Regions from separate parts of the Streptomyces violaceus genome, predicted to be linked through region 1. Evidence: predicted binding sites of a transcription regulator. Region 1 holds the regulator's gene; the other holds the start of a gene.
The links. Region 1 encodes HspR, which represses chaperone genes until heat shock. Its sites were predicted from a motif close to TTGAGNNNNNNNNNCTCAA; they were not measured.
Positions count from the first base shown of each region.

Region 2: lon (endopeptidase La) is a predicted target of HspR. The motif match lies at 3,354-3,372, and genes of this name have one in related genera.

Region 1 is NZ_CP107911.1:4,196,056-4,211,435, forward strand. It holds gene OG542_RS18810 (hypothetical protein) at 1-655, opposite strand, end outside; gene OG542_RS18815 (DUF397 domain-containing protein) at 916-1,056, opposite strand; gene OG542_RS18820 (helix-turn-helix domain-containing protein) at 1,010-1,927, opposite strand; gene OG542_RS18825 (ATP-binding protein) at 2,134-2,559, shown strand; gene OG542_RS18830 (YbjN domain-containing protein) at 2,680-3,210, opposite strand; gene OG542_RS18835 (hypothetical protein) at 3,381-3,878, shown strand; gene clpB (ATP-dependent chaperone ClpB) at 3,883-6,489, opposite strand; gene OG542_RS18845 (pyridoxamine 5'-phosphate oxidase family protein) at 6,631-7,047, shown strand; gene OG542_RS18850 (Rieske (2Fe-2S) protein) at 7,227-7,562, opposite strand; gene OG542_RS18855 (helix-turn-helix transcriptional regulator) at 7,930-8,895, shown strand; gene OG542_RS18860 (helix-turn-helix transcriptional regulator) at 9,025-10,068, opposite strand; gene OG542_RS18865 (DUF418 domain-containing protein) at 10,302-11,516, shown strand; gene OG542_RS18870 (sugar ABC transporter substrate-binding protein) at 11,552-12,661, opposite strand; gene OG542_RS18875 (heat shock protein transcriptional repressor HspR) at 12,943-13,395, opposite strand; gene dnaJ (molecular chaperone DnaJ) at 13,401-14,585, opposite strand; gene grpE (nucleotide exchange factor GrpE) at 14,622-15,275, opposite strand; gene dnaK (molecular chaperone DnaK) at 15,272-15,380, opposite strand, start outside.
Region 2 is NZ_CP107911.1:2,938,804-2,954,183, reverse strand. It holds gene OG542_RS13025 (sensor histidine kinase) at 1-43, opposite strand, end outside; gene OG542_RS13020 (response regulator transcription factor) at 40-780, opposite strand; gene OG542_RS13015 (spermidine synthase family protein) at 915-1,592, opposite strand; gene OG542_RS13010 (rhomboid-like protein) at 1,765-2,565, shown strand; gene OG542_RS13005 (GNAT family N-acetyltransferase) at 2,551-3,216, opposite strand; gene lon (endopeptidase La) at 3,395-5,818, shown strand; gene OG542_RS12995 (MarR family winged helix-turn-helix transcriptional regulator) at 5,992-6,486, shown strand; gene OG542_RS12990 (protein phosphatase 2C domain-containing protein) at 6,513-7,298, opposite strand; gene OG542_RS12985 (sensor histidine kinase) at 7,655-10,546, shown strand; gene OG542_RS12980 (roadblock/LC7 domain-containing protein) at 10,543-11,067, shown strand; gene OG542_RS12975 (DUF742 domain-containing protein) at 11,064-11,486, shown strand; gene OG542_RS12970 (GTP-binding protein) at 11,467-12,114, shown strand; gene OG542_RS12965 (styrene monooxygenase/indole monooxygenase family protein) at 12,128-13,390, shown strand; gene OG542_RS12960 (C40 family peptidase) at 13,354-14,511, opposite strand; gene OG542_RS12955 (hypothetical protein) at 14,620-14,919, opposite strand; gene OG542_RS12950 (TetR/AcrR family transcriptional regulator) at 14,930-15,380, opposite strand, start outside.

The sequences.
Region 1 (15,380 bases):
GGTCGGGGAGCCGTACGGTCAGCAGCTCCGTGATCTCCCGCGGCCCGACACCGGCCGCCAGCCACTCGGCGACGGCCGGTGCCAGGCGGGCGGCCTCCTGCGCGGACAGGACGAGGCGAGGGTCGAGCCGGCGCAGGGCGGTCAGTACTGCGACCGCCTCGGGGTCGGCGTCGGCGAGTGCGGGCGCCGGGCTGCCGGGCTCCTCAGGAGCGGGAGCGGGCGCCCTCTCCCGTCGGCTTTCCGGGACGGTGGGCCGCTTCCGTGGCCGGGGCTTCGGCGGCTCGGGCGGGTCGTCAGGGCCTTCGCCGCGCGGTACGTCGTAGAAGTACGTCCGGGTGCGTACCTGCCCGGTGGGCGTGCGTTCGCGGCGGCGTTCCAGGTATCCGGCCGATTCGAGTTCTCTGAGCGCCCGCGAGATGAGGATCTCGCCCTCGCTGAAGTGCTCGCACAGAGCGGTGATGGTCACGGGGGAGCCGTCGGGCAGGGAGGAGATGTATGCCGCGACGCCGATCGTGACCGCGCTGCCGCGCCGCTGGGCGAGACCGTTGGAGATCACCGTGAAGTCGGCCGTGAGGCGGGTGCGTACGTGGATCACGCCGGTAGTCGGAGCTCCGGCGTCGGCGCGCAGGCGCGCGTTAGACTGCGGGTCAGCCATCGGGAAGGTGCTTTCTTCCTGAGCGGTCAGGCCCTCGTTCGGGATTGCCGTCCCGGCCGGGGGCCGTATCTGTTTGCGGTTGTCGCGGCGAACGTAACGGCCCGTTACCCGCCCCTGCAAGCCGGTCACTCGGACGGGTGACGCCCGCCTTCCGGCGCGGGAGGGTGGGTGGGCGGGTAGTTCTTTCCCCGGTTCTTTCAGGAGGTCAGTGGCCTACCGGACCCTCGCGGACAAGGGCCCGGTGAGCCCGAAAGGCCGCTTCAGAGACGGTGGTTCCCGGCCTTCAACTCGCCTATGAAGGCGGCCCAGGCAGCGCCTTCGAAGCACAGCGCCGGACCCTGCGGGGACTTGCTGTCACGGACCGGGACGACGGCCCCTCGGAACCCGTCGGCCACCTCCACGCAGTCGCCCCCCTCCTGATTGCTGTAGCTGCTCTTGCGCCAGGCGGCGCCGTTCAGATCGGGACGGGACCTTCGCTCCACGGTGGTTGTCCTCCCTCACGGATCGGATCATGTTCAGCGACATGAGCGGGGGCAGAGCTGCCGCCCGCAGCCGATCGTAAGTCAGCGCGAAACTCCTGACCTCGTCCGGATCCTCGATGAGTTGGCCGTAGTGCGCGCCTTCCGTGTACGCGACCTCCGAGCCGTCCGGCATGGTGAGCACCGTGAGCGAACCGCCCATGACCTCGTGCTCGCCCTGGTCGAACGGCAGTACCTGCACGGTGATGTGAGGTTCCGCCCTGGTCCTGAGCAGTCGCTCCAACTGCTCATGCATCACCCCCTGGCCTCCGACAGGACGCCGGAGCACCGCCTCGTCGAGGACCACCCACAGCTCGGGCCGGTCGGGCATGCCGAGTCGCTCCTGTCGTCCCAGACGAAAGGTGACCCGTTCTTCCAACTGCTCTTCGCTGCCGAGCGTCCGGCCGACTCTCAGCACCGCACGCGCGTAGTCCTCGGTCTGCAACAAGCCGGGCACCACATGAGCCGCATACTGCCGGACCGCCACCGCCCGCTCCGCGTACTCCATGAACTTCCGCGACCAGTCCGGAAACGCCTCCCGGTACACATACGGCCACAGCTCCACCAGCAGATCCTCCGCACCGAGCGCCGCATCCAGCGCACGCGCCAGCTCCAGCGTCGGCTTCGCTCCGGACGCCCGCTCGATCTGCGTGATCCGCGTGCTCACCACATGCGTCCGGTCGCCCAGCTCGGCCTGGGTCAGTCCCGCCGCCGTCCGGAGCCTGCGCACCCGCGCACCGAACAGCGCGGCCATCGAGGCACTGGGGTCAATTCCGTTGGCCAAGGCATCACTTCCGTTCCTTACGGCCTCACAAGTAAGGCTGCGCCCCCTGTCGAGCGTAGGACGATCGGCCGACTCTTGAGCACGGAACGTGATGACTCGTGTGCGCAACGGAGCGCTCCGAGCCGACAGGAAGGGACGGACAGGCCGTGCTGACAGAAACCGCCACCCCGGGAGACATGCCGCAGCCTGAACTCCAGTCGCTCACGCTGCAGTTCCCCTCCTCCCCGCGCGGTGCGCAGCTCGCCCGGCGGCACGCCGTCCGGTGGATGGCGGAACGGGGTCACCCGCCGGCGTCGGACGTCTCGTGCGCGGTCGCCCTCGTCGTCGGGGAGCTCGCGGCGAACGCCGTACAGCACGGTCGGGTTCCCGGCCGGGAGTTCGGTCTGCGGCTCGCCCTGGACCGGGCTGCGGGCGTGCTGCGTGTCGAGGTCGCGGACGCCGCCTCCGCGAAGCGGCTGCCCACGGCCGCGCCCTCGTCGTCTCCCGATGGTGAGTCCGGCCGGGGGCTGCTCCTGGTGGATGCCCTGGCCGAGCGCTGGGGGTCGACGCCTCGCAGCCCGGTGGGCAAGACGGTATGGGCGGAGCTGCGTCTTGAGATCTGATCCGCCCCCTGAGCGAGGGAGGGGAGGCAGCGGCGCCCGAAAAAGGCGTACGGCGCGTACAGCGCGTACCTGTCCTGCTCGTACGCGCCGACGCGCCGCTGGGGCGTGGCCTCGCTGGGCCTACTCTTCGTCTTCGGGCTTCTCCGCCTCGTTGATCTCCTCCTCGAGACCGAGCTGCTCGATGAGCCACTTGTCGAACTCGATCGCGGCGCGCACCCAGCTGACGGTCGAGGAGACGAAGTGCTCCAGGCTGACACCCATGCCGATCAGCATCTGGGCCTCGCCGATCAGGCGGACCGTGCCGTCGTCGTGGGTGTGGCTGTAGACCTTGGGCCACAGGGTGCGGCGGTTCCAGTCGTCGATGGACTCCAGGATCTGCGGCTTCGCCTCGATCTCGTGGGGCCGGTCGTAGAACGTCCGCACGGAGAAGACCTGCTGGTCTCCCTCACCCCGGAACATGAAGTAGGTGCGGAACTGCTCCCACGGCGCCGCGAGGTCTCCCTCGTCGTCGACGACGTACTTGAGCTCCATCTGGTCGAGGAGCTGCTTCACGAGGTCCTGATCCGGGACGACGGGGCCGGCCGGGCCGCCGCCGGGCTGCGGCTCGGGCTGGCCCCCGAAGTTCGGAATCGAGGACGGGTCGATGGTCACCGTGAATTTCCCTTCGTACGGATTCCGCCATCCTCCCCCATGCGGGGAGGGGGGTGGCAAGCCCAGACAGACCCTGTCAGCCCTCGGCTGACACGATCCGGTCAAGCGCAACCTCCGGGTACCCGGACCCGTCCTCCTCAGCGGCATACGTGGAGGGGGCGATCACCGTGGTGGCAGCAGGCAGCGGGACGGAAACGAGCAGGGGGCGCACCCGGTGGGGACTGGTCCTGCCGATCCTGGCCCTGCCCGTGCTCGTCCTCGGGTTCCTGATCATCGGCATGTTCATGTGGGCCCTGTCGGACAAGCCGGACGAGAACGATGCGCGCGCGGGCGGCCCGGCGAAGGTGGCCTGCGCCGAGGCCCTGGCGTTCGGCGGCGCCGAGCGCCCCGTGAACGTCCAGCCCGAGCGCTGCACCGTGCAGCACGGCATCGACACCGCCTACGCGGCGGTGCTGCGGATGCCGCGCGAGGATGTACGCGCCTGGCTGCGGGAGACGTATCCGAACGCACCGGAGATCCGCGCGGGCGGCCCCTGTGGCGCCCTGTGCCTCGATGTGAGCCACGAGGACGGACTGCCCGCGTCGGCCGAGGCACACGTGGTGCAGGTGAGGGTGGAGTACGAGAACGCCGAGACCGCGCTGGTGCGGTTCTCGGCATTCACGATGTGACGGACTAGAGCGTCTTGCCCGTCGCCGGGCCCACGATCAGGCCCTGGTCGAAGCGGTCCACCCGGACCGTGTCGCCGTCCTTGATCTCGCCCGAAAGGATCTCCTTGGCGAGGCGGTCGCCGATGGCGGACTGGACGAGGCGGCGCAGCGGGCGGGCGCCGTACGCCGGGTCCATGCCCTCCTCCGCGAGCCAGGCCAGGGCCTCGGGCGTGATGTCCAGGGTGAGGCGCCGCTCGGCGAGGCGCTTGGCCAGGCGGTCGAGCTGGAGCTTCGCGATGCGCTCCAGCTCGGGCTTGGTCAGCGCGGCGAAGACGACCAGGTCGTCCAGGCGGTTGAGGAACTCCGGCTTGAACGAGGTCCGCACGACCTCCAGGACCTGCTCCTTCTTCTCCTCCTCGCTGGTGATCGGGTCGACGAGGAACTGGCTGCCGAGGTTCGACGTCAGGACGAGGATCGTGTTGCGGAAGTCGACCGTGCGGCCCTGGCCGTCCGTGAGCCGTCCGTCGTCCAGGACCTGGAGCAGGATGTCGAAGACCTCCGGGTGGGCCTTCTCCACCTCGTCGAGCAGGACGACGGAGTACGGACGGCGGCGCACGGCCTCCGTGAGCTGGCCGCCCTCCTCGTAGCCGACGTATCCGGGCGGGGCGCCGACCAGCCGGGCCACGCTGTGCTTCTCGCTGTACTCCGACATGTCGATGCGGACCATCGCCCGCTCGTCGTCGAAGAGGAAGTCGGCGAGGGCCTTGGCCAGTTCGGTCTTGCCCACGCCCGTCGGGCCCAGGAAGAGGAAGGAGCCGGTGGGCCGGTCGGGGTCGGCGATCCCGGCGCGGGACCGCCGTACGGCGTCGGACACCGCGCGCACCGCCTGCGTCTGCCCGATGAGGCGCTTGCCGAGCTCGTCCTCCATGCGCAGCAGCTTCTGCGTCTCGCCCTCCAGCAGACGCCCGGCCGGGATGCCGGTCCAGGAGGCGACGACGTCGGCGATGTCGTCGGAGCCGACCTCCTCCTTGACCATGGTGTCCTTCGCAACCTCCTCCTCGGCCTCGGAGGCGGCCTCCAGTTCCTTCTCCAGGGCCGGGATCTCGCCGTAGAGCAGCTTGGAGGCGGTGTCGAAGTCGCCGTCGCGCTGGGCGCGTTCGGCCTGGCCGCGCACCTCGTCGAGGCGTTCCTTCAGCTCGCCGACCCGGTTGAGGGACTGCTTCTCCTTCTCCCAGCGGGCGGTGAGGCCCCGCAACTCCTCCTCCTTGTCGGCGAGGTCGCGGCGCAGCTTCTCCAGGCGCTCGCGGGAGGCCGCGTCGGTCTCCTTGCCGATCGCCAGCTCCTCCATCTTCAGCCGGTCGACGGCGCGCTGCAGTTCGTCGATCTCGACGGGGGACGAGTCGATCTCCATGCGCAGCCGCGAGGCGGCCTCGTCGACCAGGTCGATGGCCTTGTCGGGCAGGAAGCGGGAGGTGATGTACCGGTCGGAGAGGCTGGCGGCCGCGACCAGCGCGCTGTCCGCGATCTGCACCTTGTGGTGGGCCTCGTAACGGCCCTTGAGCCCGCGCAGGATCGCGATGGAGTCCTCGACGGTCGGCTCGGCGACCAGCACCTGCTGGAAGCGCCGCTCCAGGGCGGGGTCCTTCTCGATCCGCTCCCGGTACTCGTCGAGGGTCGTGGCACCGACCATGCGCAGCTCACCGCGCGCGAGCATCGGCTTCAGCATGTTCCCGGCGTCCATGGCGGAGTCGCCGCCCGCGCCGGCCCCGACGACGGTGTGCAGCTCGTCGATGAAGGTGATGATCTGCCCGTCGGAGTCCTTGATCTCCGCGAGGACCGTCTTCAGCCGCTCCTCGAACTCACCCCGGTACTTCGCCCCGGCGACCATCGCGCCCAGGTCGAGCGCGACGAGCCGCTTGTCCTTGAGGGACTCCGGCACGTCCCCCTTGATGATCCGCTGGGCGAGCCCCTCGACGACGGCGGTCTTGCCGACACCGGGCTCACCGATCAGCACGGGGTTGTTCTTGGTCCGCCGGGACAGCACCTGCACGACCCGCCGGATCTCCTGGTCCCGCCCGATGACCGGGTCGAGCTTGCCTTCGCGAGCGGCGGCGGTGAAGTCGGTGCCGAACTTCTCCAGGGCCTTGTACTGGCCCTCGGGGTCGGCCGTGGTCACCCGGCGTGCGCCCCGGGCCTTCTGGAAGGCCGCCTGGAGCTTCTTCGCGTCGGCCCCCTGCCCGGACAGCACCTCGCCGGCCGCGCCGCCCTTCGCGGCGATGCCGAGGAGGAGGTGCTCCGTGGAGAGGTACTCGTCCCCTAGCTCCTTGGCACGGGCCTGCGCGTCGGCGACGACGGCGAGCATCTCGCGGTTGGGCTGGGGCGGCGCCACGGTGGAGCCGGTCACGCTGGGCAGCCCGGCGAGCACGCGCTCGGCTCCGGCGCGTACGGCCGCCTGGTCGGCGTCGACCGCCGCGAGCAGGTCGGTGATGTTCTCGTTTTCCCGGGGGCCTCGCCCCTGGAGCAGCGAGAGCAGCAGATGGGCTGGGGTGAGGTCGGGGTGCCCCTCGGTCACGGCCCGGTTGCTGGCCGCGTTGATCGCGTCCCGGCTCCTGTTGGTCAGCTCGGCGTCCACGTTCGCGTTCTCCTCCTCCTTGCACTGAGCCGAATCAGCGCACTGACCCGATCAGCGCACTGACTCAATCAGCGTACATAAAGTTGAGTCTATTCCACTCAAGGCCGGATCCGGGAGTCCGCGAGGGTTAAGTTCCGGGTCATGGCCACCAAGTACTCCGTCGATCCGGGTGCCCCCGACCAGCCGTACCTCGCCTTCTGGCGGGAGCGGCACGTCTGCACCCTGACGACTCCCCGCCCGGACGGCACTCCGCACGTGGTACCCGTCGGTGTCACATACGATCCCGAGGCCCGTCTGGCTCGGGTGATCGCGAACAAGGCGAGCGCCAAGGTGCGCCATGTGCTGGCCGCCGGGGAGCAGGGGGCGGCAGTCGCCGTCTGCCAGATGGAAGGCAAGCGGTGGGCCACGCTGGAGGGCCGGGCCTTCGTCCACGGCGAGCCCAAGCGGGTCGCCGAGGCGGAACGCCGGTACGCGGAGCGCTACGGCCGGACCCCGTCACCCAACCCGGCGCGCGTGGTGATCGAGATCGAGCTGACGCGAGCGATGGGGCGTGGGTGACCAGCAGGTGAGCGGAGTGAAAATCCACACCGGTGATCGACTGCTTCCAGCCACCGCGTGACCAGGTCGATTCCAGGAAATGTCCCCCAAAAACTGCAGCGGCGTCACCGTGTTCAGGTCACGGTGACGCCGCTGCGGGGGGAAGCACCTGAGCGATCTGTTACGACGGGGGAATCGCGTCAGGCACTGCGGGGGGTGGCAGAGACGGTCCTAGGGGCAGGGGACTCGGCGTCCACCTGCTCATGGTCCCTTTGGTCCAGGTTCACAAAGATCATTCCGTACCGTACGGCACATCGCACAGGCTGCGGCGCCCCCCGAGGCCGCCGCAGACACCGGTAAGCCCGCACGTCCTCGTCGTCGTCCCGCGTGACGACCACCGGCTCGCCGAAAACGGTCACCATCAACGAGTCACCACTGTGGGGGATGGCGGTGACCAAGTCGATGAAGTGCCAGCCGGAGCGGTAGGCGGTGGCCATTTCACGGCGGAAGGAGCGGTCGTCGGGTGGAGTGGTCACGGTCAGCTCCCGGATCCCGCGGTCGCGGAACTCGGCCAGCTAGTGTTGTTCACGCCGTAGCTGGTCTGAGCCACCGCCGGCCAACTCGTGTTCGCCCGAACATCGCCCTTCTCATCGGAGAAGCCACTCAGCGCGCCGAGGGTGACAACGACGGAGAAGGCGGCGACAAGCACCGAGCGAAGCATTCTGTTCCGCATAGTCGGCTTCGTCCTCACTTGAAGGTCCCCTTTTCCCCCGTCGAGTACGACGATGGCTCATTCGGGCACGTCATGGCCACACAATCGATGCATCATGTTCCTGCATGTTCAGGACCCTGGGGGGTGGAGATTTGACAATAAATCAAGCAAAAGGGACACATCCCCATCCGATGACCGAGTGGTGCGAGGAGGGCGGACGTCTGTATGCCACCGCTCTGCGCACAGGACGCATCGCACGCGCGGACGTGGAACCGGCCCCCTGCCTGATGGAGTTCGCCCTCCTCCACCCCGATCCGGACGATCCCGACTGGCTGCGCCCGGTGGCCCCGGTCGTCGCCCTTTCCCGGCAACTCAACCCCCTGGAACACGAGATCGCCGAGCGCAGGCGCCTGGCCGTCGACCTCGCGGAGACCTTTCAGCCGTTCATGGCCCTGGGCACCCAGATCGCAACGGTAAGTGACGCCATCACCGTGCTGGAAGGCGGTGAACGTATCAACGCCGCACTCAACATGGCCACGGTCCAGTGCCGGACCGAGGTCCTCACCCTCCAGCCGAGCGACCGCATGTCCGAACGCAGCCTCCTGAGAGGGCTGGAACGCGACAAGCCACTCATCGAACGCGGTGTGCGGATCCGCACGGTGTACCAGCACACCGCCCGCTACAACCCGGAGCAACTGGCCTACGCGGCCAGGCTCTCCGACGGCAAGGCGGAGTACCGCACCATAGACGAGTTGGTGGAACGTTTGATCATCTGCGACCAAACGGTCGCCTTCATCCCCGCCCGGGACGACCAGCAAGTCGCCCTGGAACTGCGCCACCCCGGCCTCGTCCGCTATCTGCTCAAGCTTTTCGAATACCTGTGGGACCGCGCGGTCCCCCTGAGCACCGGCACCCCGTACGAAGCCGCCACCGGCGGTATCACGGATGTCCAGCACTCCATAGCCAAGCTTCTGGTCGAGGGGCACGTCGACGAGGCCATCGCACGCCGCCTGGGCATGAACGTGCGCACCTGCCGTGCTCACATCGCCAAGCTGGCGTCGGCCCTGGGCAGTGGCAGCCGGGCCCAACTCGGGTACCTCATAGCGCAGTCGGGGATTCTGCAGCAGGACCACTCAGGAGGAGGAAGTCCCGAGTGACGTCGGGCGCCACACCCCATGCACGACGCGGAAGAGCTGTGTTCTGCCGGGACCGAGCTGTACGAACGAGCCCTGCTAGAAGGTCACGCACCCGCCGAAACGGCCCGCGCCGCACCCAACTGAGCTATCTCATCGGGCAGTCCGGGATTCTGGACCAGGAACGCTGAGGGGCGTGGACGCGGCAGCCCGTGACGGACCGTCGAGTCCGACCTGGGCGATGCGCACCCCGAGCTGCGTACGGCTCGCCGCCCCCAGCGTCTCCGAGAGCCGTGCGATATGGGCCCGGCACGTCCGGACGCTTATGCCCAGCCGCTCCGCGATCACCGCGTCCTGGTGGCCCTCCGCCAGCAGCGCCGCGATGGACTGCTCCCGGTGGGAGATGTCCTCGATGCCGGTGTCGGGGAGCGGCGCTGTCAGCGGGATGGCAAGGCGCCACAGCCGCTCGAACACGGTGACCAGGTACTCGATGAGCGCGGGGTGCCGCAGCTCCAGGGCCATCGTGCGGTCGTTGTTGGCGGGGATGAAGGCCACCGTCCGGTCGAAGAGGATCAGCCGGTCGATCACCTCGTCCAGCGTGCGCGCCTCCACGGCGTCGCCCATCAGCTCCAGATACGTCAGCAGCCCCTGCCCGTGCCGGGCGACATGCGTGTACAGGTCCCGCATCCGCACGCCCCGGCCGCGCAGCGCCAGCGCCCGGTGCAGGCCCTCGGAGAGTTCCGCCTCGCGCCGGATGCCGCCGGGCTGGACCGTGAGCACCTCGGTCGTGCACGCCTGGGTCGCCTCGTCCATCGCGGCCTGGATCCGGGCGAGCCCGTCCAGCACCCGGATCGCCGAGCCCTCGCCCGCCGAGGGGGCGGGCCGGACCCGGCGGCCGAGACCGGCGTACCACTCGACGGCCGCCACGGCCGAACCCACCCGCCGCTGACTGGCGCTGACCTCGTCGTACATCCCGCGCAGCAGCCGGGTCATGACCTCCTGCGGGGAGGTCGGCACCAGCCAGTCCATGTCGTCGGGGTCCGGGTGCAGCAGGGCGAGTTCCAGGAGACAGGGCACCGGTTCGGCATCCCGGCGGGGCACGCGGCCCCGCCGTACGGCCCGGGAATACACGCGATCCCCGGCCTCGCACAGTCGGTCAGCACCGTGTGGATGCTCCTCCGCCCCGTGCCCGGCCATCGCCCATCCCACCCCCGGTTCACCGTCTTTCCGCAGCGCAACTATGCGCGGACCCGCCCTGCTCCGCAACACGGCTCCCCCGCACCCACGGCCCTTTTCCGGCCGTTCTGCCGCCGAATTCACCCCCTCATGGGCTGCTGAAACAGGAGGGGGTGGTGCGGGTGCGGCCGACGTGTGACCCTCTGTGATGGCGGGTCCCGACCAGGCCCGGCTACGGACACCTCGGAGGACCCGTGACCATCAACACCGGGGTGGACCCCCGGCGTCTGCCCGCTGTCGACGCGCTGCGGGGTTTCGCCCTGCTGGGCATCCTGGTGGTCAACAGCGCCCAGATGATGGACCCTTACGTCGTCGAGGGGATCCGCCGGCCGGGGGCGCCCCTGTGGGACCAGGCCGCCGTCTGGCTGGTGACGGCGCTGGCGACCTTCAAGTTCTACCTGTTGTTCTCGTTCCTGTTCGGCTACAGCTTCACCCTGCAGCAGGCCTCCGCCGAGCGGGACGGAGGAAACGCCACCGCGCGCTTTCTGCGCCGGTCCCTCGGCCTGGTGCTGCTCGGGCTGGCGCACGCGGTCGTGCTGTACAGCGGCGACATCCTGCTGACCTACGGCCTCCTCGGCCTGATCCTGCTGTGCGCTCGCCGGATCGGACCGGCCACCGCCGTGAAGGCCGCCGCCTGGATCTACGGCGTCTACGTCGTCGTCCTCACCGGACTGGGGGCGCTGGCCACCCAGGTGGACGACGAGGAGCCCGCGTCACACCAGCGGATCGCGCAGCCCGTGGCCGCCTACCGCGGCAGTCCCGGCACCGTCGTCCAGGAGAACCTGGACCGGCTGCCCGAGGCGCTCCTCGGTTCCCTCCTCATGGCCCCGGGCGTGCTCGGCGCGTTTCTCCTCGGTCTGGCCGCGGGGAAGCGGCGCCTGCTCGCATCCGGCGGAGCGGACCGCCCTCGACTGCTGCGGATCACGGCCGTCGGACTGTCCGTCGGAATCCCAGGTGCCCTCTTCTTCGCCTCCGCGGCGGACGGTCCGCTGGAGGCCCGGTGGCAACTCCTGGGCATCGGCGTGGGCATGCTGACGGCACCCGCCCTGTCGGCCGCCTACGCCTGCCTCTTGCTGCTCCTCCTGCACTCGTCGTGGGGAGACCGGGTGCGGCGGCTGTTCGTCCCGGCGGGGCGCCTGGCGCTCACGAACTACCTCGGGCAGTCCCTGATCACGATGTTCGTGGCCACGGCGTACGGACTGTCCCTCTACGGGCAGGTGGGGCCGGCCGCCGTGCTGCTGCTCGCGGGCGCCGTATACGCGCTGCAGCTCGCTCTCAGCACGGCGTGGACACGGCGTCACCGGCACGGGCCCGCCGAGTGGCTGCTCCGGGCGATCACCCTGGCCGGACGGCCGGGCCGGGCCGGCACACCGAGAGGGCCCGAGCGCGAGGCGGCCCAGCGGGGCTGAGCGGCTTCGTGCGCGCGAGGCCGCCCCTCACCGGCTCACTTCAGGCCGATCGCCTCGCACGCCGCCCGGTACTTGGCCGTGCAGATGTCCGACAGCTTGTAGATGTCGTCCGCGACCACCGTGTCCTCGATGTTCCCCTTCGTCAGCGCGACCACGGGCACCAGCTGGGCCGGGATGCCCTTGTGGGTGGGGCTGTCGACCTTGTCGCGGGTGAGGGCGGCGAACTGGATGTCCCGGCCCTGGACCTTGGCCACGGCCATCTCCGCGGCGTTCTCGGCCTCCTGCGGGTAGGACTTGTACACGCTCATGTACTGCTCGCCCGCGATGATCCGCTGCACCGCCTGGAGCTCCGCGTCCTGCCCGGTGATCGGCGGCAGGTCGGTCACGCCCGCGGCCTCCAGCGCCTTGACGATGCCGCCGGCCATACCGTCGTTGGCGGAGTAGACGGCGGCGATGTCGTCCTTGCCGATCGCCTGGATCGCCTCGGCCATGTTGGCCTGCGCGTTCTCCGGCTTCCAGTCCTTCGTGTCGAAGGACTGCGCGATCGTCACCTTGCCGTTCAGCTCGGACATCGCACCCGCCTTGAACTGCTTGGCGTTCGGGTCGGTCGACGAGCCGTTCATCATGACGATCTTGTCGGAGAGGCTCGCGTCCTCGCCGATGGCCTCCAGCAGGGTGCGCCCCTGGACCTCGCCGACCAGCTCGTTGTCGAAGGAGATGTACGCCTCGATGGGCCCCTCGGCCAGCCGGTCGTAGGCGATGACCGGGATGCCCGCGTCCTTGGCCTTCTTGACGCCGCTCGCGATCGCCTGCGAGTCGACCGCGTCCAGCAGGATCACGTCGACCCGGTCGTCGATCATCTTCTGCAGCTGGCCCGCCTGCGTGTCGGCGTCCGCCTCGGCGTTGGCGTACTCGACGCGGCCCTTGTTGTTGGTGAGGGACTCGACCTTCGTCTTGATGATCGGGTAGTCGAAGTTCTCGTACCGGGTGTTCGCCTTCTCCGGGAGCAACAGGCCCACCGTGATGTCGTTGCCCTTGGCCGGGCTCGCGTCGTCACTGCTCCCCGTCGCGTTGAGCGCGCCGCAGCCGGCGAGCGTGACGGACATCGCGGCCGCGGCCACGGATATGGAGATACGACGACGCATGTCGGGAGCTCACTTCGCGTGTGATTCGGACGTGGGCACAGCTTTGTGGCCCATGTGACTGAAAAGCCAACGCGGACGCGGCCCTCAGCGTCAAGCGGAAGCACTTAACGAGATGACAACACCACGCTCCGCAAGCGTTGTGAAGACTCTGCGGAACCATCTCCAAGGTACCTGCACGGACCACCCATCGACGGGAGACCCAGCGAAATCGGGCCAAGGCGCACGAAAGGGGCCGGGAGTTGCCTCCCGGCCCCTTTCGCGTTCGTTCACGCACGCATGCGTCAGTCCGACTGCTGCTGCCGCTTCGGCCGCCACACCACCAGCGCGCTGCTCTGCTGGACCTCCTGGTACGGCACGAGGTCACGGCGGTACGACGCGTGCACCGCCGCCTCGCGCTGGCGCATCGCCGCCGCCGCGCCGTCGAGGGCGTTCTCCAGTTCGGCCGCACGGGCCTGGAGCGCGGCGACCTGGTTCTCCAGTTCGATGATGCGCTTGATGCCGGCGAGGTTGATGCCCTCGTCCTGCGACAACTGCTGCACCTGACGGAGCAGTTGGATGTCGCGGGCCGAGTAGCGCCGGCCCCGGCCGGCGGTGCGGTCGGGGGACACCAGGCCCAGGCGGTCGTACTGGCGCAGGGTCTGGGGGTGCAGGCCGGACAGCTGGGCCGCCACCGAGATGACGTAGACCGGGGTTTCCTCGGTCAGTTCATACGGATTGCGCCGACGACCGTCCATCTGACTCATGCTCCCTTCGCGGCCTGGAACAGATCCGCCCGTGGATCCTCACCCGAGGTCGCCTCGCGATACGCCTCGAGCGCGTCACGAGCCTTCCCCGTCAGGTCCTGCGGAACACTCACCTCGACGGTGACCAGAAGGTCCCCGCGGGTGCCGTCCTTGCGCACCGCGCCCTTGCCCCGGGCGCGCATGGTGCGGCCGTTGGGCGTGCCCGGCGGCAGCTTCAGCGTGACGGGCGGGCCGCCCAGCGTCGGCACCCGGACCTCGCCGCCGAGGGCCGCCTCGGCGAAGGTCACCGGGACGGTGACGGTGAGGTTGTCGTCCTTGCGGCCGAACACCGGGTGGGAGTCGACGTGCACGACCACGTACAGGTCGCCCGCCGGGCCGCCCCGCTCACCGGGTGCTCCCTTGCCGCGCAGCCGGATCCGCTGGCCGTCGCTGACGCCCGCGGGGATGCGCACCTGCATGGTCCGCGAGGACTTGGCCCGGCCGCTGCCCTTGCAGACCTCGCAGGCGTGCTCCGCGATCAGGCCGCGGCCCTTGCAGTCCGGGCAGGGGTCGGTGAGCGAGAAGCCCCCGCCGCTGCCCCGGGCGACCTGCCCGGTGCCGACGCAGGTCGGGCACACACGCGGTGTGCCGTTCTTGTCGCCGGTGCCCGAGCAGGCCTTGCAGGGTGACTGCGAGGACATGCGCAGCGGGACCGTCGCGCCCTCGATCGCCTCGGTGAAGCTGAGCGTGACCTCGGACTCGATGTCCTGGCCGCGCCGCGGGTGCGTGCGCGTCCCCGCGCCCGCACCGCCGCGGTTGAACAGGCCCCCGAAGACGTCACCGATGCCGCCGCCGAAGCCGCCGGCTCCCTGTCCTCCGCCCTGGGGGCCGCCTCCGAAGAGGTCGCCCAGGTCGAAGTTGAAGTTGCCGCCGCCCCCGCCGGGCCCCGGCCGGAAGCCGCCGTTGCCGAAGAGGGCGCGTGCCTCGTCGTACTCCTTGCGCTTCTTGGGGTCGCCGAGAATGTCGTTGGCCTCGGAGATCTCCTTGAAGCGCTCCTCCGCCTTGACGTTTCCCTTGTTGGCGTCCGGGTGGTTCTCGCGGGCGAGCTTCCGGTACGCCTTCTTGATCTCGGCCTCGGTGGCGTCCTTGGGGACGCCGAGGACCTTGTAGTAGTCCTTCTCGATGAAGTCCTTGGTGCTCATCCTCGACGCCCCTCCTTCCTGTCGTCCGTTATGACGTCAGCCCTCGTCCGGGCCACCGCTCTCCTTGTCGTCGGCGTCGGCGGACTCGTCCGCCTTGACCGTCTGTGCCCCCGGCTGGGGTTCGGCCACCGCCACCCGCGCGGGGCGGATGGTGCGCTCGCCGATCCGGTACCCGGGCTGCAGAATCGCCACGCACGTCGTCTCGGTGACGTCGGGTGCGTAGCTGTGCATCAGGGCTTCGTGGATCGTCGGGTCGAAGGGCTCGCCCTCCTTGCCGAACTGCTGCAGGCCCATCTTCGCCGCGGTGCTCTCCAGCGACTCGGCGACGGACTTGAAGCCGCCGACCAGTTCGCCGTGTTCACGCGCGCGGCCGATGTCGTCGAGCACGGGCAGGAGCTCGGTCAGGAGGTTCGCGATGGCGATCTCCTTGACCGCGATCCGGTCGCGCTCGACCCGGCGGCGGTAGTTCTGGAACTCGGCCTGGAGGCGCTGGAGGTCCGCCGTGCGCTCGTTGAGCGCCGTGCGGGCCTGGTCCAGCTGGGCCACCAGGGCCACGTCCTGGCCCGTGTCCCCGGCCGGGGCCGCCCCCTCCTCGGAGGAGGAGGCGGCCTTCGGCTCGGCGTCATCGGAGGTGGCGCCGGAAGGGACGTCGGGCTGCTGCTCGTCGAAGCCCGGGGTCTCCTCCGTCACGCGGCACCATCCTTCCGGTCCTCGTCGACGATCTCGGCGTCGACGACGTCGTCGTCGGCCTTGGCGTCACCGGCACCGGCACCCGCGCCGGCTCCGGCGGAGGCG
Region 2 (15,380 bases), 1.3 Mb from region 1:
CCGGCTCCCCGGGGTTTCTCCGTGCGGCCGGCCCGCCGCTCATGGCGTCGGGGTCTCCAGGGCGTAGCCCACGCCGTGCACCGTACGGATCCGCTCGGCGCCGATCTTCCGGCGCAGCGCCTTGATGTGGCTGTCGACGGTCCGGGTGCCGGAGGCGTCCGCCCAGTCCCAGACCTCGGCGAGCAGCTGCTCGCGCGAGAGCACCGCGCGCGGGGTGTTCGCCAGGCAGACCAGCAGGTCGAACTCGGTCGGCGTGAGGTGAACATCCTCACTCCGCACCCGCACGCGTCGCTGCGCGTGGTCGATCTCCAGCTCGCCGAGGCGCAGGATGCCGCTGCGCGGCGTCGCGGCGGCCAGCGCGGCACGCTCCACGCGGCGCAGCAGCACGTGCACACGCGCCGCCAGCTCCCGCATCGAGAACGGCTTCGTCATGTAGTCGTCGGCGCCGACGCCCAGCCCGACCAGCATGTCGGTCTCGTCGTCGCGCGCGGTGAGCATCATCACCGGCACCGGCCGGGCGGCCTGCACGCGCCGGCAGACCTCCAGACCGTCGAAGCCGGGCAGCATGATGTCGAGGATCAGCAGGTCGGGTTGCCAGGCCTCGGCCGTGTCGACCGCTGCCGGACCGTCGCCCGCCGTTTGCACGAGGAATCCCTCGGCACGCAGGCGGGTCGCGATGGCGTCCACGATCGTGGCGTCGTCCTCGACGACGAGAACCCGGCGCTGCGCGCCCGGAGTAGCCGTCGCCGAACCGTTGTGGGAGGTCTGTGTCTGCTCCATCGCCCGCCCCTGGGGTGTGCTTTCCGGAATCAGTGGGGTGATCCGTCTGACTGGCTATGCCTGCGCATGGTTGCGATTGACGCTTGAATGATCGGCGTCAGAGGAGCAGCGTACGGGGAGTCAGCACACCTTTGCTATCCAGGGCGGATGCCGAGGTGTACGACGTCCGGAACGCCCCGGGCAACCGGGATCTCTTCGGTACGCACCCGTTGGAACCCGGCATTCCGCAAGGTTTCTTCGAATTCCGGCGAGGGTTGGGCGGACCAGACGGCGAGCACCCCGCCGGGTCTCAACACCCGTGCGCAGCTTGCCAGTCCGGCGTCCGAGTAGAGATTTCCGTTGCCCTCCGTGACGGTCCAGCCGGGGCCGTTGTCGATGTCGAGACACAGGGCGTCGAACGTGTCGGATGTCTCATTGACGTACGTCACGAGATCGGCTTCGACGATTTTCGCGCGGGGGTCGGCAAGGGCCTCGGCGGAGAACGCGGAGAGCGCACCGCCGAGGTGCCATTCGACAATCGCGCGCTCGCGTTCCACGACCGCGATCCCTCCCCAGCGGGGGTCCGCCGCCGCGTGGGCGAGGGAGAAGCCGACGCCGAGTCCGCCGATCAGCACCTCCGGGCGGGCCCGGCCGTCCAGGGCCTCCAGGGCCGCGTCGACCAGCCGCCGCTCCGAGCGGCCGTCGGAGGTGTCCATCAGGAAGCAGCCGTTCGCGATGATCTCCAGCCGGTCGCCGTGCCGCCGCAGCACGACCTCGCCGTGCGGGCCCTCGCGACGGTCCAGTACATCGGGCGGGTCGTTCGAGGTGGGCATCGGAGCATCCTGGCAGGTGCGGGGTGTCCGGCGCCAAGAATTACGGAGCGTCCGGCGGGGGACGCGGTACGCGGCTTTCAGGTTGCTGTGAATCGGCTCTCGCGTGGCGCCGGTCACAGACAGTGGGGTAGAGGTGGGCGAAGGCTGGGACATGACGGAAGGAGTGCCCGTTTTGGAACGCACCGCGCCGCCAGACGAGACGGCCGCGACGGCGCCGGCGGGCGCGCCCGTTTCCGACGTGTCGGGGCTGCTGGAAGGGGTCCCGAGACAGCGGGGCCCGCGAGAGAGCGTGGGTGCGGGCGTACGGGAGTCCGTCCCGGTGAAGGTGCCCCGGCTCCGGGCGCTACGGCCCTGGCGGCTGCTGCCCACGCCCACGGGTACGCCGTTCACGTTCGGGTACGCGGTGGTGCTCTGTGTCACCTCGCTGATCTACGCGTACGCGGACCCCGCGCTGGTTCACGCCCTGCTCCAGGGCTCCAGCACCGATGTGGCGCACCTGGTGCGGATGCCGGGGCCGGTGCTGGTCGGCAGTGCGCTGTGGGTCGCGGGCGGGGTGGCCTCGCCGTTCACGATCGGGTTCGTGCTGGTGCTGACCGCGCTGGAACGGCGGATCGGGGGCCTGCGCACGGCCGGTGTCTTCCTGCTCGGGCACGTCCTGGCCACCCTGGCGACCGAGGTCCCGGTGGGGCTCGCGGTGCTGGCCGGGCACCTCCCCGACAGTTCGCTGCACCGCCTCGACTACGGCGTCAGCTTCGGCGTCGCCGCCGGCACGGGCGCCCTGGCCGGCCTGCTGCCGCTCTGGTCGCGCGTGCCGCTGCTGGCCGTCTTCGGCGGGATGCTGCTCCAGGACCTCCTCGCCTTCACCGACCCGATGACGAACTGGGGGCACCTGATCGCCCTGGCCATCGGCGTCGCGACCTGGCCGGTGCTCCGGCGGTGGCGGGCGAGGCGAGCTCCCTCATCCGGCCTCTGAGGTCCCGGCCGGAGGGCAGTGCTTCGCGCTGGTCAGCAGTGCCACCACCTCCCAGCCCAACGCCTCGTACAGCCCCCTCCCCGCAGGCGTGCCGGACAGGACACCGGTCCGTGCTCCCTGCCGGCGGGCGGCGTTCTGCAACGTCCGCATGATGAGACTGCCGAGCCCTCTGCGGCGATGCTCGGGGGCCGTCTCGATCTGGTCGGCGACGGCGGTCGCGCCCGTCGGGGCGATCTGGCCGCGCGCCGCCAGGGAACCGTCCGGCGCGGCGACCAGCACGCGCGTCACTCCGCCGCGGGACCAGGTGCGCAGCCGGTAGCCGTCGGGAACGTCCGGTGTGTCGTCCGCTGCCAGCGGGACCGTCATCAGGTAGCCCGGCTCGGGATCGATCCACCAGCTGTCGTCCAGCCAGCCGACGACCACGGACGGGTCCCGGAACGCCTTCAGCCACACCCCGGCCCCGGTCACCGCGGCGGCCACCTTGCGCACGGCCGTCTCGTCGAGGTCGTCGCCGGTCGCGCCGAACACGTGCCGCGTGACATGGCCGATCGCCCCCACGTCGATCGTGCAGCCCCACGGCTCGGTCACGGGCGGAGCCGCACCCCGCGACACGATCCATCCGTCCACCCACGCCTGCACGGTCGCTTCCACGCCGCCTCCCCTCGTAATAGGCAATCTCGCCTATGGGCTATTACTCGGACTGACCTTACGCGCCGCCCCACCATCGGCGTCACAGGTGATCGCTCACAGCGAACGGTGATCGGGGAACATCCGGCCGCCCCCGAGCATTGAGTCGGCATAGCTCAACTTGATTGCCGAAGGGGAGATCATGGCTGCTGAGTCCAAGGCGTTCACACCGCTCACCCTGCCCGTGCTGCCGCTCGACGGCGAGGTCGTGCTGCCCGGGATGGTGGTCCCGCTGGATCTGAGTGACTCCGAGGTCCGTGCCGCGGTGGAGGCCGCTCAGGCCGCTGCCAGGTCAACGCCCGGAAAGCCCCAGGTACTCCTGGTGCCACGGATCGACGGGACCTACGCGAACACCGGTGTCCTCGGCACCGTCGAGCAGGTCGGCAGGCTCGCCGACGGCGACCCGGGTGCCCTGATCCGTGGCCGGGGCCGGGTGCGCATCGGTGCGGGGACCACGGGTCCCGGTGCCGCCCTGTGGGTCGAGGGCACCCGCCTCGACGAGACCGTGCCGGAGCCGCTGCCAGGCCAGGTCACCGAACTGGTCAAGGAATACAAGGCCCTCGCCACCGCATGGCTGCGCAACCGCGGCGCGTGGCAGGTCGTCGACCGGGTCCAGGCCATCGACGACGTCTCGGCGCTCGCCGACAACTCCGGCTACTCGCCGTTCCTGACCACCGACCAGAAGATCGAGCTGCTGGAGACCACCGACCCGGTGGCCCGTCTGAAGCTCGCCACCCAGCACCTGCGCGACCACCTCGCCGAGCAGGACGTGGCCGAGTCCATCGCCAAGGACGTCCAGGAAGGCGTCGACAAGCAGCAGCGCGAGTTCCTGCTGCGGCGTCAGCTGGAAGCCGTCCGCAAGGAGCTGCGTGAGCTGAACGGCGAGCAGGACGGCGAGGAGTCCGACGACTACCGCACCCGCGTGGAGGCCGCCGACCTGCCGGAGAACGTCCGCGAGGCCGCGCTCAAGGAGGTCGACAAGCTGGAGCGGTCCTCCGACCAGTCGCCCGAGGGCTCGTGGATCCGCACCTGGCTCGACACGGTCCTGGAGATGCCGTGGAACGAGCGCACCGAGGACGCGTACGACATCCAGGGCGCCCAGGCCGTCCTCGACGCCGAGCACGCCGGCCTGGAGGACGTGAAGGAGCGGATCACCGAGTACCTCGCGGTGCGCAAGCGGCGTACCGACCGAGGTCTTGGCGTGGTCGGCGGGCGGCGCGGTGGTGCCGTGCTCGCGCTCGTGGGGCCGCCCGGCGTCGGCAAGACCAGCCTCGGAGAATCCGTCGCCCACGCGATGGGCCGGAAGTTCGTGCGGGTCGCCCTCGGCGGTGTGCGCGACGAGGCCGAGATCCGCGGCCACCGGCGTACGTACGTCGGCGCGCTGCCCGGCCGGGTCGTCCGGGCCATCAAGGAGGCCGGGTCGATGAACCCGGTCGTGCTGCTCGACGAGATCGACAAGGTGGGCTCGGACTTCCGGGGCGACCCGGCCGCCGCCCTCCTCGAAGTCCTCGACCCGGCGCAGAACCACACCTTCCGGGACCACTACCTGGAGGTCGAGCTGGACCTGTCGGACGTCGTCTTCCTCGCGACCGCCAACGTGCTGGAGGCGATCCCGGAGGCCCTGGCCGACCGGATGGAGATCGTCCGCCTGGACGGCTACACCGAGGACGAGAAGGTCGTCATCGCCCGCGATCACCTGCTGCCGCGCCAGCTGGAGCGGGCCGGGCTCGCCGAGGACGAGGTGACCGTCGACGAGGGCGCGCTGCGCAAGCTCGCCGGTGAGTACACCCGCGAGGCGGGCGTCCGGAACCTGGAGCGGTCCGTAGCGCGGCTGCTGCGCAAGGTCGCGGCCCAGCACGAACTGGGCGAGCGGGAGCTGCCGTACACCGTCACGGACGAGGATCTGCGCGCACTGATCGGCAGGCCGCATCACGTTCCCGAGTCCGCGCAGGAGCCCGCGGAGCGCAGGACCTCGGTGCCGGGCGTGGCGACCGGGCTCGCCGTGACGGGAGCGGGTGGTGACGTGCTGTACGTGGAGGCGTCCCTGGCCGACCCGGAGACGGGCGCGGCCGGGCTGACCCTGACCGGCCAGCTGGGCGATGTGATGAAGGAGTCCGCGCAGATCGCGCTGAGCTTCCTGCGCTCCCGCGGTGCCGAGCTCGAACTGCCGGTGGGTGATCTGAAGGACCGGGGCGTGCACATCCACTTCCCGGCGGGCGCGGTCCCCAAGGACGGCCCCAGCGCCGGCATCACGATGACCACGGCCCTCGCGTCCCTGCTGTCCGGCCGGCTGGTCCGCACGGACGTGGCGATGACCGGTGAGGTCTCGCTGACCGGGCGGGTCCTGCCGATCGGCGGCGTGAAGCAGAAGCTGCTGGCCGCGCACCGCGCCGGGGTCACCACCGTGATCATCCCCAAGCGCAACGAACCCGACCTGGACGACGTCCCGGCCGAGGTGCTGGACAGGCTCGATGTCCACGCCGTGACCGACGTACGCCAGGTCCTGGAGCTGGCGCTCGCCCCCGCCACCGCGGGTGCGGCGCCGGAGGTTCCGGTCGCGGCGTGACGGACGTGGCCGGACAGGTGGGGCCCGGGTTCTCGTGAGGGAGGCCCGGGCCTTCACCGTGTGGTGGCCCTGTGTACGAGGGCGCCGTGACCTGCGGAATACTTGCCGAACTGCGGGGATGACGGCAGGTGACGGAAAATCAGTACGGGGCTACAACCGAGGCAGGGGCTGACGTGCAGGACAACGGGAACGGCGACGGGCCGGGAGGCGAATCCGCGCTGGCCGCGAGCGGTGTGGATCAGCCCGCCTTCCTCGCGCTGGAGCGTGAGCTGACCGTGCTGCTGCGGCGTGCTCGGGCCAACCAGGGCGAGATGGCCCGCGAAGTCCACCCCGATCTGGAGTCGTCCGCGTACGGGCTCCTCGTCCGGCTCGACGAGTGCGGCAGCCAGCGGGCCACCGAGCTCGCCGCCTACATCGGCGTCGGCAAGGCCACGATGTCCCGCCAGCTGCGCGCCCTGGAGGAACTCGGACTGGTGGCGCGTGAGCCCGACCCCGCCGACGGCCGCGCCTGGCTCGTCGCCCTCACTCAGGTGGGCCAAGACCGCGTCCGCCGGGTGCGGGAGGCCCGCCGCGCCCGCTACGCCGGCCGCCTGGCCGACTGGGACACCCACGAGGTCACGGAACTGGCCCGACTGCTGCACCAGCTCAACCGCGGCATGGAGAAGTAACCCCTGGCGCCCAGGCCGGACACGGCCTAAAACTCCACGTACACGACCGTGGCGTCGTCATGTGTCTTGCTCCGGCCCAGGAACGTCCTGGCGGTGTCCCCCCGTTCCAGCGCCCGTACGCGGTCCACCAGTGCCTGGGGGCCCTCCTTGCGCACGAGGTGGAAGCAGTCCGTCCAGTCACCCTCCTCGAACCTCTCCACCCAGCGGCCGGCGCCGTCCGTCAGGGCGGTCAGGGCGCGTACCTCATGGCGGGGCACCGTTCCGGTCACCGCCCGCCGGGCCACCGAGGGATCGGCGGCCGCGGTGAAGAACCCTCCCTCCTTGTTGCGGACCGTGGAGTCCACCAGCGCGTCCGTGGCCAGGGCCGAGCGGGGGAGGAGGGAGAGGCGGTCGTCGAGGACGGGCGTCACCACGCCGTCGGGGGACTCCAGCAGGAGCGCGGAGTCCGAGAGCACCAGGTACTCGACCGTGGCCGGGGTCCAGCGGGCCACGACCACCGTGGCCTGCGGCGTCCGGGGGTGAGAAAGGTCACAGGTTGCGGCGTGTGCCTCGGAGGTACGCGCGATGGCGCGGGACAAGGCGTCGACCAGAGGAGCATCCGGGAGTGAAACGGTCAGTTCGGTCAAAGCTCCGCCGAGGCGCGCGGTGAACCAGGGGACGGAATGCAGACAGCCCGTCCCGCCCTTCGGGGGGGTGACGCCGTCCAGGACGACGACCGAACCGCCCTGTCCGGAGGCCGGTAGTCCGACGCTGGCGAAGTCCTCGTTGGGGCGGTCGGCGTCTCCCGGCTCCGAGGCGAGTTCAGTGCGCATCCAGCCAGTCTGCACGAGCCCTTCACAAGGGTCGCAAAAGGCTGGCAATGATTGCGGGAACGGTGCAGCCGCGCAGGTCAGACGCCTGTTTTGGGATGGAATGCTTTGTCCCGGGAAGGCGTGGTGGCGAATATTGCCACCGCCCGCCGCCGACGTCCAACCGGCGTGCCGCGCAAGGCCGCTGCAAGGGCCAGCGGAACTTGCCCCTCAACTCTCGTCCGGGGTTCACTCCTTCGGGTGGCGGGTCAGGTGATGCGCGTGCGCTGCCCACCGGCGCTGGGAGGGTCGGGAAGCGTACCGGGAGTGCGCGCCAGTTGACGGAACGTCACCCGGGCCCATGGGTTCACGAGTCAGGAATGCGAGCACCGGTGCAGAAGACGCGGCCTCGTCGTACAGGCAAGCAGACGGCCCCCGTTCAGGGCGCTGAGCCGACGCCCCCCACCGGCAAGGGCCGCCCCACGCATGTACGCAACCGGCTCATCGTCGCCGTAGCCGTGGTCGCCGCGGCCATAGCCGGTGCCGGCACCCCGTCCGTCCTGGCCGCCTCCGGGCAACTCCACGACTCCCAGGAACTGGTGACGCTCGCGGAGCAGACGCAGGACGCCCTCGGGCTCGCGCACTCCCTCGCCGACGAGCGCGACGACGTCACCTCCTACATAGCGGCCGGCCGCCCCAAGGCCAAGGCGCCCTCCGAGCAGCGCAGCGCCCGCGTGGACCGGCAGGTCGAGGAGTTGCGGGCCGACACCGACACGCCCGACTCGCTTCGCTCGGACCTTGACGACATCGCCGCCGTCCGCCGGGCGGCGCTCACCGGCAAGAGCAGCGCGCTCGAAGCACACCAGGCGTACTCCACCTCCATCACCCAACTCCACCGGCTCGCCGAGCAGCTGGCGCAGCAGACGCCGCCCCGCGCGGGCTCCGGTGCCTACGCCCGGGCCGAGCTGGACTCCGCCGTCCAGCAGGCCGCCGCGGCCCGCGGGCTGCTGCTCGCCGCCCTCAGCGTGCCGCGCGGCGAGACGGTCACCGACCCCGTCACCGGTCTGCCGACCGAGACCTCCTCCGACGCCGACGCCCGGCAGCGCGACGCCCTGAGCGCCGCCGCCCAGCAGGCCCGGCTGCGCTCCGACGCGGCGCTGGCCGACTTCCGCGACACCGCGCCCAAGGCGGCCCGCACCTCGTTCGACTCCACGGTCACCGGCACCGAGGTCAACTCCGCTGAGAAGTACCTCGCCACCCTCACCGACCAGCCGACGCTGGCGGGCGGTGAGCTCTCCACCAACACGAAGCGGCTGGACACGGCCCTCTCGGCCCGGGTCGACCTGATGCGCGGCGTGGAGTCCGCCCTCTACAACCGGAGCACCAAGGACCTCGAGGCGCTGCGCGACGACGACGTCACCGCGCTGGAGATCCGCATCGCCGTCCTCGGCGCCCTCATGCTGCTCGCCGTCGGTGTCGCCACGGGCATGGCCCGCAGCCTCACCCGGCCCTTGGCGGTCCTGCGGCTGGGGTCGAAGCGCCTCGCCGAGGCCGCGGACCCGGTGGCCGAGGAGCCGGTGAAGTTCACCGGCCGCAACGACGAGTTCGCCCAGGTCGTCCGCTCCGTCAACGCCCTGCACACGCACGCGGCCGCCCTGACCGAGCGGATCACCACGCTGGAGTCCGACCGCAAGCACCTCGTCGGCCAGCGCCAGAAGATGGCCGACGCACGCGAGGAACTGCGCGGCGAACTCGCCGAGTCCGTCGCCCAGCTCGAGCGGGTGCGCACGGCCATCGGCGGCACGTTCGTCAATCTCGCGCTGCGCACCCTCGGACTGGTCGAGCGGCAACTGGCCGTCATCGAGAACCTGGAGGAGCGCGAGCAGGATCCGGACCGGCTCGCCACCCTGTTCAAGCTCGACCACTTCGCGACGGTCATGCGCCGGCACAGCGAGAACCTGCTGGTCCTCGCCGGTACCGAGCACGTCCAGCACGCCGCTGGGCCCGTGCCGCTCGTGGACATCGTCCGTGCCGCGGTGAGCGAGATCGAGCGCTATGAGCGGGTCCGTATCGCCGCGCTGCCGCCGCACGCGCACATAGCGGGGTTCGCCGCGGACGACCTCTCCCATCTGCTGGCCGAACTCATGGAGAACGCCACGTCGTTCTCCCCGCCCGACCTGCCCGTCGAGGTCTCCGGCTGGCTGCTGGAGAACGGCGAGGTCATGCTCTCCGTCCAGGACGAGGGCATCGGCATGGCCGAGGACCGGCTGGGGCGCCTGAACTCCCGCCTCGCCGACTTCGACCCGGAGGCGCCCTACGACCAGGAGGGCGAGGACGGTCTCGGCCTCGGCCTGTACGTCGTGGCCCGCCTCGCCCACCGTCACGGGGTGCGCGTGCAGTTGCGCCAGCAGAAGCAGGGCGGTGTCGCGGCGGTCGTCGTCCTGCCCCGCCCCCTCCTCGCGGCCGCCCCGCACGCGGCCGTCCCGGCCTCCGGACCGCTCTCCGGCACGACCCACACCGTCTCCTTCCCGGGCGCCGACGCCGAGGCCAACTCCAACGTCCTGCACGGCCGCGCGAACGGCGGGGACCCCTTGGTGACGCTGGCGGAGAAGGCGGTTCGGCGGGAGGAGATCGCGGGGGCTGTGGACGAGGCCACGGAGCATCCTGAACCGGCAGCTCCGGCAGCTCCGGCAGCTCCGGCAGCTCCGGCAGCACCTGCGGAACCTGCGGAACCTGCAGTACCTGCGGCGCCGGCGGAAACCCCTGCCGAGACCACGATGGAGCTGCTGCTCCCGGGGCCGCAGGCGGAACCGGCCGCGGCACCGCTGGGAGCGACCCGGCCCGCGCCGCAGGCGGAACCGGAGCCGACGCGGCACGAATCCGCAGCCGCCGACGGCGAGTCCGTCCCGCAGGGGCCACCTGCACACGACTACGAAACCCGCACGGGGGGTGCGGGTGGGAACGAACACGCCGAAGGCGAAGCCGAGGCTGACGCGGAGCACGAACGCGTCACCGACAAGGGCCTGCCCAAGCGCACCCCGAAGATCACCGCCCCGGAGACCGCCCCGCGCCAGCGCAGCGGCTCCGTGGACGCCGCGGCCCTCCGCCGCCGCCTCGGCGGCTTCCGCCAGGGCGCCCAGGCCGGCTACCGCGAGGTGGAGGCGGAGATCGCCGAGCAGACGGCCTCGCACAAGCGGCCGGCCACCGGCACATCAGGACCAGCTGAATCCGAAGAAGCCACGGGGGGCACAGCCGAGGAGGCAAGCAGTTGACCGCTCCCAGTACCTTCGGACTGATCGGGCTGAGCAGTGAGGCCCGCAACCTGCACTGGCTGCTGACCAACCTCGTCGAGGAGGTACCCGGCATCCTCTCGGTCGCGGTCGTCTCCTCCGACGGACTGCTCCTGCTCTCCTCCGACGACCACCGCAACCGGCAGGCCAGGGAAGCCTTGCAGGCCCGCGGTTCCAAGCGGACCGGCCCCCGAGGCTCCGCCGCAGACCTGGCCACCATCGTCTCCGGCATCGGCAGCCTCACCGTCGGCGCGGCCAAGCTGATGGACTTCGGCGGGGTCAGGCACACGATGGTCGCGATGGACGAGGGCAGCCTGTTCGTGATGTCGATCAGCGACGGCTCGCTGCTCGGCGTCCACGGCTCCGCGGAGTGCGACATGAGCGTGGTGGCGTACCACATGGCCCTGTTCGTCGGCCGCGCCGGCCACGTCCTGACGCCCGAACTCCGCAGCGAGCTCCGTAGTTCCCTGGAGCGGTCCCAGACGACGGGGAGTGCCCGATGAGCAGTACGCCGAAGCATCACCTTCCGGTCCGCGGCGGTGACCGCAAACCCGCCCGGGTCCGCCCCTACTCGCTCACCGGCGGCCGCACCCGGTTCGGCCATGTCCTCCTGGTGGAGACGTTCGTGGCGAGCACGGCGGCGCTGGAGGCCCCGGAGGAGCGCCGGGAACTGACGAACGGCTCCCTCTCCACCCGCGTGATGCCGGAGCTCCAGGCCATCGTCGAACTGTGCCGCCGGATGCGTACGGTGGCCGAGATCGCCGCGCTGCTGAAGATGCCGCTCGGCGTGGTCCGCGTGCTCCTCAGCGACCTCGCGGACCAGGGAAAGATTCGTGTGTACGGAACGGGAACCGGCCACGGCACGGGCCGCCCGGACCGAGCTCTGCTGGAAAGGGTGCTGAGTGGACTCCGTCGTCTCTGACGCCGCTCACGGCGTCTCCGCAACATCCCCGTTCGTTCAGCCCGACGCGAGCATGCACGCCTGGGAGACGGACCGCACCCGCGCCCCCATCGCCACGAAGATCGTGGTGGCGGGCGGCTTCGGCGTGGGCAAGACCACCCTGGTCACCGCCGTCTCGGAGATCACGCCCCTGCAGACCGAGGCGTTGATGACCGAGGCGAGCGAGGCCACCGACGACCTCACCGCCACACCGGGCAAGACCACCACCACCGTGGCCATGGACTTCGGGCGCCTCACGCTCGACGACGACCTGGTGCTCTACCTGTTCGGCACGCCGGGCCAGCAGCGGTTCTGGTTCATGTGGGACGACATCGTGCGCGGCGCGATCGGCGCGGTCGTCATGGCCGACACACGCCGGCTGAAGGACTGCTTCCCGGTACTGGACTACTTCGAGAGCTCCGGGCTGCCGTACGTGGTCGCGGTCAACCACTTCGACGACAGCGAGCTGTTCGAGCCGGAGGATGTGCGGGAGGCCTTGACCATCCCGCGACACATACCTGTCATGATCATGGACGCGCGTCGCCGGATCTCCGTGATCGAGACCCTCCTGGCCCTGGTGGGCCACGCGCTCGACGAAACCCCCGAGTAGAGGACAGCCCCGCATGCGGAAGATACTCGTCGTCGGAGCCGGTCAGTCCGGGCTCCAGATCGCTCTCGGCCTCCAGTCGCAGGGGTACGAGGTCACCCTGATGTCCAACCGGACGGCGGACGAGATCCGCACCGGCCGGGTCATGTCGACGCAGTGCATGTTCCACACGGCACTGCAGCACGAGCGCGATCTCCAGCTGAACTTCTGGGAGTCCCAGGCCCCGAAGATCCAGGGACTCGGCGTCTCGGTCGCCGCCCCCGGCTCCTGGGCCGAGGGTCCCGCGGCGCGTGCGATCGACTGGCTGGGCAGGCTCGACGGGTACGCGCAGTCGATCGACCAGCGCGTGAAGATGGCCGGCTGGATGGAGACGTTCGCGCAGCGCGGCGGCCAGCTCGTCATCCACGGCGCGGCCGTCGGCGACCTGGACTACTTCTCCCGCACGTACGACCTGGTGCTCGTCGCGGCCGGCAAGGGCGAGCTGGTCCAGATGTTCGGCCGGGACGCGGAGCGTTCCCCCTACAGCGAGCCGCAGCGCGCGCTGGCCGTGTCGTACGTCCACGGTCTGGGCCCGCGCCCCGAGCACCCGGACACCGAAGGGGTCCGCTGCAACCTCGTGCCGGGCGTCGGCGAACTGTTCGTCATGCCCACGCTGACCACCTCCGGCCGTGCCGACATCCTGTTCTGGGAGGGCATACCCGGCGGCCCGCTCGACGCCTTCAACGGCGTCAAGGACCCGGCGGAGCACCTCTCCCTGACCCTGGAACTCATGGAGCGGTACGTCCCCTGGGAGTACGCGCGGGCCACCAAGGTCGAGCTGACCGACGCGGGCGGCACGCTGGCCGGCCGCTACGCCCCCACCGTCCGCAACCCCATCGGCCGCCTCCCCGGCGGCGGGCTCGTGCTGGGTGTGGCGGACGTCGTCGTGGCGAACGACCCGATCACCGGGCAGGGCTCCAACTCGGCGTCCAAGTGCGCCGCCGCGTACCTGTCCTCGATCGTCGAGCACGGCGACAAGCCGTTCGACGAGGAGTGGATGCGGTCGGCCTTCGACCGCTACTGGGACACCGCCCAGCACGTCACCAAGTGGACCAACGCGATGCTCGCGCCGCCGCCGGAGCACATCCTGAATCTGATCGGCGCCGCCGGAGAGCTTCAGCCGGTCGCCGACCGCTTCGCCAACGGCTTCAACGACCCGGCCGACTTCGAGAACTTCTTCTACGACCCGGAGAAGACGCAGGCCTACCTGGCCGAGGTGTCCGGCGCGGGCGCCGCGTAGCCGTCGTATCCCTCGTCAGACCCGTCCGTGACGCCCCGGGGCAGTTTCGGCGGTGCGTAGCGCCGCAGGGGCTTCCCGGACGGGTCCGGGCGTACGGCGCCCAGGAGCGGGTTGGCCGCGATCGGTGACACCTTCACCTTCGCACCCGGGCGGGGGGCCTGTACGACCATGCCGTCGCCGAGGTACAGCGCCACATGTGTGGCCTCGGGGAAGTACACGACCAGGTCTCCCGGGCGCAGCTCGGCGAGCGGGATCCGCTTCAGCCGTTTCCACTGCTCCTGGCTGGTCCGGGGGATGGGCGCCCCGGCCTGTGCCCAGGCCTGCGAGGTCAGGCCCGAGCAGTCGTACGACTTCGGGCCCTCCGCGCCCCACTCGTACGGCTTGCCGAGCTGCCGGACGACGTAGCGCAGGGCTCGGTCGCCCTCCGCTGATGGTCTGCGGACGCTGCTGAGTGCGCCGGACGCCATGAATTTCTTCTGGGCCTTCGTGATCCCGTTCCTCTCGAACTCGGCGAGGGCGGCCAGCTGGTCGCGGCTGAGGGAGGCGAGCAGTTCCTCGACGTCGTGCAGCCGTTTGACGACCTGGTCCCGTTCCTTCTTCCGCCGCTCGGTGAGGGCGAGCTGCTCGTCGAGAGCCTTGCGGGCCTTGCGGGCCAGTTCGTCGGCCTTGCGCTCGCTGCCGGTCAGCCGGTTGATGGTCTCGGCCCGCTCCCGTTCGATCCGGCCGATCACATGGCGCTGGTCGATCGCGTGCTGGGGATCGCGGGCCAGGAGCAGCCGTAGGTAGGGAGAGAGGTCGGAGCTGTTCTGGTACTGCTGCCGGGCCAGCCGGCCGACCGCACCCCGGCTGTCGTGCAGGGAGAGCCGGGCGCGGGCGAGGGCGCGGTTCAGGCGGTCGGTCTCGGCGCGCTGTTTCTTCAGTTTCTCCTCGGTGGCGTTGTGGGCCTCGGTGGCCTGTTCGGCCTTGCGGTAGAGATCCTGAAGGTCGGTCAGGAGGTAGGCGAGGGAGGCGGGAGGTGGTCCGGGGTCGGGTTCCGGGGCTGCTGTGGCAGGGGTGCAAGCGAGGACGGTTGTCGCTGCCACCGCCGCCGTACAGGCCAGACGCAGAAGGGTTCCTGACATGCCATCACCTCCGATGCGGGGGGCGGCCCTTCGGCCACCGGACATCGTGAGGATGAGGGGTGTGCGGGTGGTGTGCGTGGTAGGCATGCGCGGTTCGGCGCAACAGGGTCACCCGTCGGCGTCGTCCCGCTTGCCGGGCGGCGTGGCGTGTGGCTTCGACCAGGGCCATGTGAGCCGCCGGGCCGGAGCGCCCTCGGGGGCGTACTTGTACTTCCAGCGGTTGGTCAGGCCGACCCTGCCAGGTCCGCGGGGCACGCGGCGGTAGACGAGCACGGTGGGCGGGCCGCCGGTGGGGTCCGGGACGGGGATGCGGTACGTCTTGGGCGGGTGGCCGGTGATGCCGAGCAGGACGGGCAGGACCCTGCCGTCCATGGGGCCGCCTTCGAAGGGGGTGTCTTCGCTCTTCACCGGATCAGTGTCAGACATCCTCGGCGAGGGCCAGGACCAGGGCGTCGGTCTGCGGGTCACGGCGGGCGGTCACCGAGAGAATGGCCACGAACTGCTCGACGAGCCAGTCGCGGAGGTCCTCGGCGGGGGGCTGCTTGTCCTCGTCGAGCCAGATGAGCGACGAGGCCTCCACGGCCGTGATCCACATGCGGATGGTCATGCGCAGGCGGGGGCCGGGGGTGGTGACCTCCAAGTGGCTCACGATGTGGTCGGCGGCGGCGCGGCGTACGCCGTCGACGATGGCGGTGGTCCGGGAGGTCTCCACGACGCTGCCACCCTGGAGGAGGGCGCTGAAGCCGGCGTCGTGCTGATCGACGAAGGCGAGGTAGCGGTCGAGGGCGCGGGACAGACGGGGGAGGAGGGGGCCCTCGCGGGGTTCGTCGAAGCAGTGCCGGAGCTCGTCGGCGGCGGAGCGGAGGGCG